DNA from 2 places in the Ferdinandcohnia sp. Marseille-Q9671 genome. Region 2 is predicted to be linked to the other one. Evidence: riboswitches for the same ligand, from Rfam matches in the RefSeq annotation. Region 2 holds a riboswitch; the other holds the start of a gene.
What was found. A riboswitch is a leader RNA that binds a small molecule or an ion and turns the genes downstream of it on or off. The one in region 2 is predicted to bind FMN.

Region 1: another riboswitch for FMN. It lies ahead of ribD (bifunctional diaminohydroxyphosphoribosylaminopyrimidine deaminase/5-amino-6-(5-phosphoribosylamino)uracil reductase RibD); the one in region 2 lies ahead of ACWNMY_RS21190 (ECF transporter S component).

What each region holds. Positions count from the first base shown of each region.
Region 1 covers NZ_CDRJTA010000001.1:564,149-571,226, forward strand. The annotation lists gene ACWNMY_RS03035 (bifunctional 3,4-dihydroxy-2-butanone-4-phosphate synthase/GTP cyclohydrolase II) at 1-289, opposite strand, end outside; gene ribE (riboflavin synthase) at 307-963, opposite strand; gene ribD (bifunctional diaminohydroxyphosphoribosylaminopyrimidine deaminase/5-amino-6-(5-phosphoribosylamino)uracil reductase RibD) at 981-2,069, opposite strand; FMN riboswitch at 2,252-2,456, opposite strand; gene ACWNMY_RS03050 (peptidylprolyl isomerase) at 2,935-3,369, opposite strand; gene ACWNMY_RS03055 (DUF1002 domain-containing protein) at 3,567-4,436, shown strand; gene lysA (diaminopimelate decarboxylase) at 4,481-5,800, opposite strand; gene ACWNMY_RS03065 (spore germination protein) at 5,956-7,078, opposite strand, start outside.
Region 2 covers NZ_CDRJTA010000004.1:1,212,941-1,220,018, reverse strand. The annotation lists gene ACWNMY_RS21220 (3-oxoacyl-ACP reductase) at 1-402, shown strand, start outside; gene thiW (energy coupling factor transporter S component ThiW) at 425-928, shown strand; gene ACWNMY_RS21210 (Na+/H+ antiporter NhaC family protein) at 972-2,387, opposite strand; gene ACWNMY_RS21205 (DUF421 domain-containing protein) at 2,514-3,221, opposite strand; gene ACWNMY_RS21200 (Nramp family divalent metal transporter) at 3,331-4,587, opposite strand; gene ACWNMY_RS21195 (LLM class flavin-dependent oxidoreductase) at 4,780-5,781, shown strand; FMN riboswitch at 5,902-6,032, shown strand; gene ACWNMY_RS21190 (ECF transporter S component) at 6,199-6,771, shown strand.

The DNA of each region.
Region 1 (7,078 bases), on a different contig from region 2:
TTCCCGTTGTCGTGGTCTTATGGTCAATACTAACTGTAAATGCTGTACCATGTGGGTCTGTATTATGTCCCACCATTGGGTCGAGACTGAGTTTTTTTGCAAGTGATTCCGTTATTGGCGTACAAACAAGACCACGGCCATGGGTTATCATAAAATTTATTACCTCAGGAGTTGTCTTCTCCGCAATTGCAATGAAATCTCCTTCATTTTCACGATCTTGATCATCACAGACAATAATTACCTTACCTTGCTTAAGATCTGTAAGTGCCTCATCAATTTGATCAAACATGTTATCTTCCCCCCTTCTTATTTAAATCCATGTTCTTCTAAAAAACTTGAAGTGATTGATGATTTTACTGGTTCCTTTTTCTCAAATGAACGTTGAATAAACTGCTTTACATATTTACCAAGCATGTCACATTCGATATTCACACTATCCCCCACACCTTTTTCGCGCAGTATTGTTTCAGTTAACGTATGTGGGATTAGTGATAGTGTAAATGTATTCTCTGTAAGTCCAAATATCGTTAGACTCGTTCCATCAACAGCAACAGAGCCTCTCATAATCATAAATTGGACGATTTCTTTAGGAACCTCTATTTCATAATAGACAGCATTCCCTTTTGGTTCTTTCCGTACAATTTTGCCAATTCCATCGACGTGACCTGAGACTATATGTCCTCCAAACCGTCCATTTGCTGACATGGCTCTTTCAAGGTTAACCACATGATTCCGTTGTAAGTCACGTAATGAGGTGGACTTTACTGTTTCTGGCATTACATCCACTGTAAATCCATCAGTCGTAAAAGAAGTTACTGTTAAACATACCCCATTCACTGAAATGCTGTCACCAAGGTTAACGTCATCTAAGATTCGCTTTGCTTGTATGACCATTTCAACCGCATCCTGCGAACCATTTATAGCTTTAATCTTCCCAATTTCTTCTATAATTCCTGTAAACATTCTTTTCAACCCTCTCTTTAGATGGGTTCAGCCACAATTTTTACATCTTCGCCAATCTGTTCAACCGACTTTATTCTTAATTGAATGGCATCATCAATTTCTTCGATACCAGTTCCGCCGATTGAGGTTGGCGCTTGTTTTCCACCAAACAACTTTGGAGCAAAATAAGTAATCACTTGGTTAATAGCCTTCTCTTTTAAAAAGCTACCATTTACCCCGGCTCCACCTTCAACAAAGATTGACGTTATCCCTTCTTCAGCTAATCGACTTAGCAATTTTTTTATGGATATAGTTGGTTCATGCATTTGGATAACCCGAACGCTTTTTTTCTCAGCAAACTTGTTAACTTTATCTTGGTCGACTTTATTTGTAACAATAATCCAGGTTTGTACCTTACCGTCATTTACTACTTTTGCATCAAGTGGCGTTCGTAACGTAGAATCCAAGATGATTCGAATTGGATTCTTCCCCATACTATTTGGTAATCGAGTCGTCAAACTTGGGTTATCAACTAGAACTGTATTAACACCTACTAATATGGCGTCATGAATACTCCGATATAAATGGACATCATTTCGAGCTTCTTCACCAGTTATCCACTTACTTTCCCCTGTAACGGTCGCTATCTTTCCATCAAGGGTTGTTGCAGATTTCAATGTAACATAAGGAATTTTTTTATCTAAAAAGTGATAAAATACAGAATTAAGTGCATCTGCTTGTTCCTTACATACCCCTACTTCTACCTCAATCCCAGCTGCTTTTAATTTTGCAATACCCTTTCCTGCAACAAGAGGATTCGGGTCAGTGGTTGCAATCACAACACGTTTCACATTATTTGTAATTAATAAATCCGCACATGGTGGTGTTTTCCCATGATGGCTACAAGGTTCTAGCGTTACATATACTGTTGAATTTTGGGCATCCTCACCAGCCATACGAATCGCATGTACCTCTGCATGTGGCTCTCCTGCTTTTAAATGTGCACCAATTCCTACAACACGTCCTTCGTTTACAACAACTGCACCTACAACTGGGTTCGGATTTGTCTGGCCAACGCCCGCTTTAGCTACATTAATGGCCAGATTCATATAGTCTTGATCCCTCACTTTTTGCTCACTCCTTTCTTATTTAATGAACGTTATGGGAGTTCAATTTTTCCAAAAATAACAAAAAAGACCCTGAAATTAGAATCTCTGGGTCTTAATGGTCGTAATTAAAGTATCAAAATATGTATATTTGCTCAACACAAATAGAGGTAACATGAGCATTTTTTTCACATACCAGTACTAAAATCCTTCTCCCATCCAGACTATACTGTCGGCCTTGGATTCTCACCAAGTCCACCATTTTAAATGAAGTGTACATAAATACCACTCATAGCAGTAATCAGCTTGTCAAACATCAATATGTTCAGACATTAAAATGGGTCACGGGCTTAGAACAAAAGGTTCATCACCGCCGGTTAGGAATTTCACCTGACCCCGAAGGAAAGTATTAAATTATTATAGCGTTCGATTTTAAATAGTATAACATGAATTACTATTATTTTGTCGAATTTAAGACTTTCTCATACTTTTATTAAAAGTGATCGCTACATGCTCTTGTATTTTCACACGATAAATAGCCAATAAATAAATCCCCACGCAAGAGATAAAATGGCCAATACAATAAAAACAGCCCATTTTCCTTTTTCCACACAACTCACCTCTCGACTAATTATAGACAAGAACAAAAGCGCAAGCGCCTCGAAAGCGAAACCTTTACTAAAGACTGACACTTTGTGCAAGTCCAACAAGCATAAGTCGATTTAGAATAAAGGCGCTCTTTGCCTTACATTCTATATTGGCTAATGACCCTCGAGGGTCTAGGCGTTGGAACTAGAACGAGACGCTTAGCCTAAAGTCTCAAGATATTTATTATTCCTTAACTAAAAAAAAGACACAACAAGAAAGACCTGCTGTGTCAATTTGATTACTCTTCCCAAACTTTAACTTCTTTCATAACGTCACCTTGGTGAATACGATAGACTGAATCCAATCCTTCGATTACTTGACCAAATACTGTATGAACTCCATCTAAATGAGGTTGTGGTTCATGTACGATGAAAAATTGACTTCCTCCAGTATCTTTCCCTGCATGCGCCATGGATAATGCACCAGCAACATGCTTGTGTGGGTTACCTTCTGTTTCACATTTTATAGTATAACCTGGTCCACCCGTTCCATTTCCTCTTGGGCAACCTCCCTGAGCAACAAATCCAGGAATTACACGATGGAATGTTAATCCATTATAAAATCCTTCATTAGCAAGCTTTTCAAAATTTGCAACAGTTCCTGGTGCTTCATTTTGATACAGCTCAGCAACGATTTTTTCTCCGTTTTCGAATTCAATGCTAGCTTTTTTCATTTGAAACCTCCGCTCATTTCTATTCGTCAATATGTATTGAACGTGTTCATTTTACTATAAATAAAATCAATAATCCAATATGAAGGGAGGCCTTACATCCTAAATCGTCTATAAACGATTTATTTAGTACCATCTACTGTATAATAATAAATGATTGATAAGTCTATTTTCGCAAACAGATAAAGGAGGCTACTAAATTGAGTACTACACGTCTACTCTCGTTTTTACTCGTTTTTACACTCTTACTTCCAACTCTAAGCTATGCAGATGCTGCACCAGGTGATGTTATCATTACACTAGGACAGGATTTAACAGAGAGTGAGAAACAATCAATACTAAAAGAAATGAATGCACCTGATAACCCTCAAATTGTAGTTGTTACCAATGAAGAAGAACATCAATATCTTGGTAGGTACATTCCAAAAGCCAGGATTGGTAATAAAGCACTTTCCTCTGCCTCCATTACAATAGGAGAAAAGGGTTCAGGCTTAGATGTAACAATCACAGAAGACATAACCTTAATTACAGAAGAAATGTACGCAAATGCTTTAATCACTGCCGGCGTTAAGGATGCAAAAATTTATGTAACCGCGCCTGGAACTGTTTCAGGAACTGCTGCACTAACGGGTATTATTAAAGCCTATGAGATCTCATCTGATAAGGCTATTCCGGAAGATGTGAAGCAGGCTGCCAATGAAGAAATGGTGGAAACAACAAAGTTAAGTGAAAAATTCGGAGCAGAAGATGCTTCAGCGTTAATGGCAAAAATTAAAGATGAAATATCTAAAAATGCTCCACAAAATGACGAAGAGCTTCGGACCATTATTATAAATGCTGCAAATGACTTAGGAATCACGTTATCTGATGAGGACATTCAACGTCTCATGGATCTATTTACAAAGTTAATGGAACTTAATATTGACTGGAATCAGGTTGGGGAGCAATTAAATTTGGCTAAGGAAAAGCTCACAGGTTTCCTCGAATCTGATGAAGGACAAAACTTCCTAGATAAACTAAAAGAATTCTTTACTAACCTAATCGATGCGATTAAGAATCTTTTTAAATAAAGGATGCAAAAAACCCACGAAATCGTGGGTTTTACTTATTTCAATTAGTCAATCACTTTGGATTTTAACGGGATATCTAAGCGAACTAAATCCTCGTAGCTTTCACGCTGGACAACAAGTTGAGCTTCTCCATTTTCTACGAAAACAACTGCAGGTCTTGGAATACGATTATAGTTATTTGCCATTGAATATCCATATGCACCTGTACAAAATACTGCCAACATATCTTCCGAATTTGCTTTTGGCAACGGTAAATCCCAAATTAGCATATCTCCAGATTCACAGCATTTCCCAGCAATCGAAACGGTTTCCTCAACCTCATCCATTACACGATTTGCTAATACCGCCTCATATTTCGCCTGGTATAATGCCGGTCTAATATTGTCTGTCATTCCGCCATCAATCGCTAAATATTGTCGGATATTTGGTACTTCTTTTCTAGAGCCTACAGAATAAATCGTTGTTCCTGCATCTCCAACAATAGATCTACCTGGTTCAATCCAAATTTCTGGAATATCAATCGATAAATGATCAGCATGTTTCTTCACTTCACCGATAATTTCTTCTACGTATTTTGATACTGGTATTGGGTCATCCTCATCTGTGTATCGAATTCCAAATCCACCACCTAAATTTAGAACACTAGGTGTAAACTGAAACTTATCTTTCCACTCTTTTAGCTTTGCAAACATTTTACCTGCTGCTACTAAAAATCCAGTTGTTTCAAATATCTGTGAACCAATGTGAGAATGAATCCCTAATAAGGTTAAGAATTCTGAATTAAGTACTTGCTCAACAGCTTGGTCAGCCTGTCCATTTTCCAGCCCGAATCCAAATTTAGAGTCTTCTTGGCCAGTTAAAATATAATCATGGGTATGTGCTTCTATCCCCGGTGTTACTCGTAACAGAATCTGCATTTTTGTACCATTTGCCATACAAACTTGTTCAAGCAATGAAATTTCAGAGAAATTATCAACAACAATACATCCAATTTCGTTCTTAACTGCCATATCAAGTTCTTCAAAGCTTTTATTATTTCCGTGAAAATGTATACGTTCTGCTGGAAAACCTGCTTGCAATGCAGTAAATAACTCACCACCAGAAACTACATCCAAGGATAGCCCCTCTTCATCAGCAAGCTGAATCATCGCAATAGTAGAAAACGCTTTACTTGCATAGGCCACCTGTGCATTAATATTTAACCGCTCAAATGTATTTCGAAAGCTTCTTGCCCGTTCTCTTATGAGCGCCACATCGTATACATATAAAGGTGTTCCGTATTGTTTCGCTAATTCAACTGTGTCAACTCCACCAATTTCAAGGTGACCTTTTTCATTTACTTGACTTGTGCCATGCAAAAACATCTATTTCCCCTCATTCCTTCATACAAAAGTACAATTAAAAAGCACCGTTTTAGTTGCGCTCATGTCATTATTTATCAGCTTCACCATTAATAGAAACGGTAACTTTAGCTGATTAAAGTTATAAATAATTTAACACAACGTTTTATATGGTGCAACTATTGTTTAAAAGGTTTTTGAGGGTGTACAATGCTTGGTCTTAATTTAGCTCCTGGCACTGAAGTACGAATCAAAATCTGCAAAAATGCCTTAGGATTGAACGGCAGAAATGGCCATAAATATGGAGTATTCAAGGAACGAATATTTGCTAATATTAGGAAGTATAGCGTACATCCGATAATAAAGCCTGGCACTTTAAATATAGCTACAACAACTAATAAAAAGAGTCTCGCTATTTTATTCGCAGCACTCAATTCATAACTCGGTGTAGCAAATGTACCAATTGCAGCAAGCGCGACATAAAGTATTACTTCTGGTGTAAATAGGCCTACATCGATTGCAATTTGACCAATTAAGGCTGCTGCAATTAAACCCATCGCCGTTGATAGAGGTGTAGGCGTATGTATAGCTGCCATACGTAAGAATTCAATACCCATATCTGCCAAAAATATTTGCACAACAATAGGAATATTTGATTTTTCATTTGGTCCAATATAATCAATTGCACTAGGTATCATGTCTGGCTCTAATACCAGTAAAAACCAAAAAGGGAGAAGATAAATGGATGCCAATATTCCAAGAAACCTCGTCCACCTTAATAATGTCCCAACCGCAGGTGCCTGTCGATATTCTTCAGCATGCTGTACGTGATGGAAAATTGTTGTCGGTGTAATGATCACACTTGGTGAAGTATCGACCATTATTACTACATGGCCTTCAAGTAAATGATTTGCTGCAACATCGGGACGTTCAGTATATCTTACCAATGGATAAGGGTTAAACCCTTGATTAACAATAAATTCTTCGATTGTCTTATCTGCCATTGTTAACCCATCGACTCTAATATTCTGCAGTTCCTTTTTGATAATTTCAACTAAATTAGGATCTGCTACATCTTTAATATAAGAGACACAAATATCTGTTTTAGATCTTTCACCAACCTGTAAAATCTCATGGCGAAGTCTTTCATCTCTTATCCTTCTCCTTGTTAATGCACAATTAACTACGATGTTCTCAACATAGCCGTCCCTTGAACCACGGATAACTTTTTCTGTATCGGGCTCCTGTGGTGTTCTTCCTGGATAGCTCCGTACATCAACGGCAAATCCAGAATCTTCACCT
Region 2 (7,078 bases):
GGAGCATTACATACTACACAAGCTGCACTTCCAGACATGAAGGAGAACCACTTTGGAAGAATTATTACAATAGGAACAAATCTTGTCCAAAATCCAGTTGTTGCCTATCACGATTACAATACAAGTAAAGCAGCCTTATTAGGGTTTACTCGTAGCATGGCAAAGGATTTAGGAGCTTTTGGCATTAACGTAAATATGATTTCAGGGGGATTACTACAAACAACCGATGCAAGCTCAGCGACTTCTGAAGAAGTATTTCAATTAATCAAGGATTCTACTCCACTTCAAAAGGTGACAACACCTGAAGATGTCGCAAATGCGGTGCTTTTCTTTGCATCACCTTGGAGTTCAGGGATAACTGGTCAAAATCTTGTCGTTGATGGTGGACTCGTAATGGATTAATACATAGAAAGGGGGACTTAGCTTGAATAAAACATTAAAATTGACACTCACTGCCATGTTTGTGGCTATCGGAACAATTACAAGTCACTTATTTTCGATTCCGATTGGATTTACCAAGGTTTTTCCGATGCAACATTTCATCAATGTATTATCAGCAGTTATACTTGGGCCAGCCTATGCTGTTCTGCAAGCATTCTCAGTAGCGCTTCTCCGTAACATGTTAGGTACAGGTTCCTTGTTTGCGTTCCCTGGGAGCATGATCGGAGCCTTTTTAGCAGCTTATTTGTACTCAAAAACAAAAAAGGCGTCAATGGCTATGACTGGTGAAATTGTCGGAACAGGGCTTCTAGGAGCAATGGCTTGTTATCCAATCGCGACTCTAATCTTAGGGCAAGATGCCGCATTATTTGGGTTCGTTCCATCTTTCATTTTTAGTTCACTAGTCGGATCAATATTTGGTTTTGTGATTGTAGGAATTGTGTTAAAGAACTCAGCTTTTAAAACGTTTCAAGAACGTAATTTGTAACATGCGAAATAGACTAAAGCCCAACGGTTTAGTCTATTTTTTATCAAATCATTACACCTGCGATAATATAAAAAACAATAGCTATGACTCCACCCACTGCAGAGAGTCTTAGTTTGTATTGAGCATAATCGACAAGATCCATATCTAAGATGGAGGCAGTGGTAATGGTCGTATCGCCCAACGGTGAGGTCAATGCCCCAAACGCACCGCTTGCAAAAACCGCACCCACGGTTAATGGAATGGAAGCTCCAGTAGATAAGGCTAGGGCAATTCCTAATGGCATAAATAGCCCCCAGGTTCCCCACGAAGAACCAATAAAATAACCAACTACTGAACCTATCAAGAAAATGGTAGCAGGTGTTAAGAATCCTGGTAAAAACGAGCCTAATGTTGAACTAATAAATTCTGAAAATCCAAGCTCTTCAGCAGATAATGTGAGTGCCCAAATCAGGATGAGCAGGCTAATCGCTTGCATCATTTGATTTCCACCATCATAGAAATGATACATGATTTCGTTTAATTTTTGCCTTCTGACTACATAAAACACAAATGTGAATATCAAGGTGATGAAAACTGCCAAAAGCATCACAAAGGTTGCATCCGCCATAGAAAATGCTTCAAAAACCGTCTGCGCGCCAAGTGATGTTCCATCCTCCCATAAGAGATAAAGTGACAATCCTAATAGCAAAAATACAGGCACTATTAAATTCCACGGCTGCGCTTTTACCATTGACAGCTCTTTCTTGATCCCCATTCGGTGAAACTCATGCTCTTCTTCCTCTAGATCAACCTGGTTATTCGATTGGTTCGCTGTTTTAGACGGCCAAAAGGTTTGAATTATACCAATCAGTAACATGACAATTGCATAAAAATTAAACAAGATACTCAATAAAAACACTTGATATGGTGACATACCTAAATCAAGTTCTCTAATGCCACCCTCAACAAGTGACACCATAAACCCAACAAAAGCTGTTGCAACTGGTAGCAGCACAATGACTGACTCCGTTGAAATATCTAATGTCATTCCAACCTTTTGTTTCGATAGATTCATTTTTTTAATTAATGTTTTTATAATAGGACCTATCATCATAATCCGAAACATCGGCATCATAAAGGTGAAAGGGAGGGTAAGCCAGATTAAACCAAGTAAGCCTCGCTCTGATTTTATCTTTGTTCCTATCCATTCCGTAAAACCTTTAATGCCTCCTGCAATATTCATCATTCCAACTAAACCGCCAAATACATAAAGGAAACTGACGATCTTAATATTGGTCGAATCTGATAAAGTTGTGACCACATACGTAACAGACTGTTGTGTGCCACTTAATATATCAGACGTAACAAGAATTGATCCAACAAGGAGCCCAATTACAAGACCCGGTAAAATATCCTTGAGCCAAATAGCAAATAGAATCACAATCAGAAAGGGTATCAAAGACAGCCATGTATGTTCCAATCCTAAATCCTCCACTTCAAAAAAAACTCTATCTAGGTAGTATGACCAATTTTAGGGGTGAGTATTTGAAAAGGAAGGATGGAGTGATTTTTTCAAGTGCGATTGGATGAACTACTAATCGTTTTTTTAATGATATAAAAAGATAGAGACGTGTTCATTTTCATCAATCGTCCCAAGTAGAATTTCATTAAGTGTGACATGGTTATAGGTGGTTGATATTTTTTGTAACAGCCATTCTTCACTTTTGCCCAGCTGTTGTAACTCGTTATAATCGATTTTCCTTTCTTTAACTACTGTTTTCGGATACTGAAACGTTTTAACAGGTTTCTCATGTGAAAACGGAGTGAGTGGTTGATATTCAGACTTTAAAAAGAATGATACTGTCCCACTTGGCTCCCAAAATGCAAGAGCTACCTTTTGAATATCTTCTACATTTTTTCGACGCAATTCAGAGAGTAAGACATCAATTGATATTCTGGATTTAAGAAGATTTTTATACAAAATTATACCGTTTTCAATGATGGGTATGGGAGCAGGAATGAATAATTTCCTTATCCTCACTGACCGTAAACTTAATAAAATCCCGATCAAATACATTACAAGAATAACAGTCATGGTAATCATTGACCCTTTTAATCCAAGTCCTTCATCTGATAACGGATGTGCGATAATATTCCCGATTAGTAAGACGATTACAAAATCAAGAAGACCCACCTGGGATATCGTTCGTTGTCCCATAATTCTAGCAATCACAACAAAAAACGCGAAGCCAACAATTGCTCTTAGCATCCACTCAATAGCATTTAAATCCTCCTGAGAAGCAAAAAAGTGCATAATTACTCCACCTTACCCTTAATTTTCCTCCTTAGTGTGTACCAATTTTTCTATAAACATAAAAAAATAAATGCACTTCCAACCATGAGATTGAAAGTGCATTTTACTACTAAAATAACCCAATTAATTGTTGGACAGACAAAATCACAAATAATATCAAACAGGCAGTTAACACGAAATTTGATAAGAAACTATTACTATATTCTTTATCAACTCGTTTTGAATTCAACAACCACAATAAACTAATAGATAAAAACGGCATGAACAATGCACCAAGTGCGCCGTACAAAATAATTAATTGAACTGGCTTACCAAAGAATAAGAGAAGCATCGGAGGGAAGGTTAACCACGCTAAATACGCACGGTAAGCTGGATCTTTTTCAGTCGCTGTCCGATACTGTTTTTTTTGCATAAGTCGTACAAAGTCTGCAAAAAGATAAGGAACACCGTTCCACACCCCTAAGAGAGATGAAAATGCGGCTGACCAGAAACCAATTAAAAACAGCCATGTAAAGACACTACCAAACTTGTCTCCAATCATCTCTGATAATTGATAAAGACCTTGTTCACCTTGTATCACAATACCAGTTCCATGTAGAAATTGGCTTCCAACGATAAGTAGGGAGAGAGTGAAAAGTGCTGTCATAAAATAGGCAGCCTTCGAATCTAAACGCATCATCGGTACCCATTCTTTCCCTTTCCAACCTTTTTCTTTTAACCAATAACCATAGGAAGCCATCGTAATCGTACCACCGACACCTCCAATTAACCCAAGTGCAAGCATAAATGAGCCTTCAGGAACCGTTGGAACAAATCCCGTTAACAAATTACCGATTGTAGGAAGAAATAGTGCTGCAGAACCAATTACTGTTACAAACATTAACCCTATTAAAATCATCATCACTTTTTCAAATAAAAGATAACGGCCAGTCCAAATGAGTAGGAACCCAGCAATCGCGTGAATGATTGCCCAGGCCCAAAAGGGAAGGGCAGGGAACATCGCTGTCATAGCAAGTGCACACGCAGATGTGGCTGCAGCTCCATATACAAATCCCCATATCACGGCGTATACTCCGAAATAACCAGTAGCCCATTTACCCATCTGCTGCCAGCCTTCAATAATCGTCTTTCCCGTAGCAAGGTGCAATCGACCTACACCTTCATTTAAAAAATACTTAAGAATTGAACCAATAACGATTGCCCACACAAATACAAGTCCAAAACCCGCACCTGCTACCAATGCTGCAACTAAATCCCCAGTACCGACACCTGTTGCAGCTGCAACAAAACCTGGACCAATCATAGCTACTCTCTTTTTAAAAGTCTTCGGTGCCTTAACCGGGAAATTCGTATGTAGATTTGCCATGTTAAAAGCTCCTCTCATGGTGAATTTAATGTTTGCTTCAAATATTTTTTAAATTATAACACAATTAAGACAATTCCTCTTGGTCTAATAGTCTGAACTTTCGAAAACACTTTACTAAGCAAGATAGTTTGTTTCTTGTCTTTCAATTGGTAAGATAGTAGGGAAACGAAATGGAAGGAATGAATATTGCGAATGACTACTATAAATATACCTATGTCAGTTCTGAATCTCGCACCTATTCGTAAGGGAGAGACCGGGAAGGACGCAATCGATGCAATGGTCGATTTAGCTCAAGCAACAGAAAAAATGGGGTATACACGTTATTGGATTGCGGAACATCATAATTCACCAACTCTTGTAAGTTCTGCAACGCCTATTTTAATTAAACATACCTTAGAACATACTGAGAAAATCCGTGTTGGTTCGGGCGGTATTATGCTACCAAACCATGCACCTCTTGTCGTGGCAGAACAATTTGGGACAATGGCAACCATATACCCAGAACGTCTTGATTTAGGATTAGGGCGTGCACCAGGGACGGACATGATGACGGCGAACGCACTAAGACGTTCAAATAAAGATTCAGTTTATACATTCCCAGACGATGTAAATGCGTTACTTACTTATTTTGGACCACTTGAACGCCAAGGTTATGTTAAGGCATATCCTGGTGTGGGTACAAATGTACCAATCTATATTCTAGGATCGTCAACTGATTCCGCATATTTAGCTGCAAAATTAGGACTACCGTATGTATTCGCATCCCATTTTGCACCAAGATTCATGGAGGAGGCGATTTCGATCTATCGTAGTCGATTCCAACCATCGGAATACTTGAGCTCACCATATATGATGGTTTGCTTAAATGTAATAGCTACGGAAACAGATGAAGAAGCAGAAAGAGAATTAACGACCATGCAACAATTCTTCTTAAATGTGGTTCGTGGCACACAATCACCACTACAACCACCTATCGATAGTATGGATTCTCTTTGGACTCAACCTGAAAAAGAAATGTCATCAGCAATGTCTAGTGTCACATTGTTAGGAAGCAAGGATTCCATCCGTTCACAGCTAACAAGCTTCCAGGAAAAATACAATGTAAATGAGCTTATGGCTGTTTCCTATATTTTTGATCGCGACAAACAAAAGCGTTCATACGAGATATTAAAAGAAGTTGTTGACGGAAAGTAACACTTTTAACGGACCCTATGCATAAGACATAGGGTCTATTTTAACGGGTAAAAGTGTTATTCAAGCATTTCTCTTCACAACACGACAATTTATTGGTAAAATGAAGTGAAATTAAATATGATCTATCTTCGGGGCCGGGTGAAAATCCCGACCGGCGGTGATGAGAGATACTCTCTAAGCCCGCGAGCCGCAAGGCAGGATTTGGTGCGATTCCAAAGCCGACAGTATAGTCTGGATGGGAGAAGATGGAGGTTCTGCGCGTTCAAAAAATTTTATTCTTTGAACGTTTATTAAGCATGCCTTTACATTAACTCCCTCAAGAATTCATTCTTGGGGGTTTTTTATTTGGGTATGTCTTAAATATGCCGAACCTTTCTTCTTTTGAGGTGGATCGACAAAAGAGGAGAGGACAGTAACATGAAAAAAATACCTTTGCGTCAATTTGTGGCAATCGGAATGTTGAGTACAATCTCATACATTTTAATGTTTTTTAATTTTCCATTGCCAACATTCCCAAGCTTTTTAAACGTCGACTTTAGCGATGTACCAGCACTGCTCGCCGCGCTCATATTCGGACCGATGGCAGGAGTACTTGTAGAATTGTTTAAAAACTTGATTGATTACTTTATTACAGGCAGTGAAACAGGTGTACCAATTGGTCACATGTCAAACTTTGTAGCAGGCATAATTTTTGTTCTCACAACCTACTACATTTTCAAGCTACTTAAAACAAGAACAGGCTTAACAATAGGTCTAGTTGGCGGAACAGCTATGATGGCTATTATCATGAGTGTGCTAAATTATTTTATTTTTCTGCCGGCATTCAACTTTTTCTTAAACATCCCATTGATGTCATCACCAGAAACACTCAAAATGGTAGTCTATATGATTCTCCCTTTTAATCTACTAAAAGGTCTCATCGTCGCAGTCATTTTCATGCTGTTATACGCTCGCTTACATCCTTGGATAAATAAACAAGCTTCTATATAAAGTTTGAAATGGCAGGCACCCACAGGTTTGTGGGTGTCTGTTTTGGTTTGTTAATACTTTTTATAAGACTGAAAACCATAACTTGATATACAGACTACGTTTTGCTTTTCGTGTGTTGGATGAAGTACTTAACTAGGTACTAAGATCTAAGTTATATTCCTCACAAGTTTGATGAAGCACTTAACCTGATTCGAAGTCATGAGTTATGTTCTTCATAAGCCCGATGAAGTACTTAACTTGGTACTATGATCTAAGTTATGGGCTTCATACACTCGATGAAGTACTTAACCTGGTACTAAGATTTAAG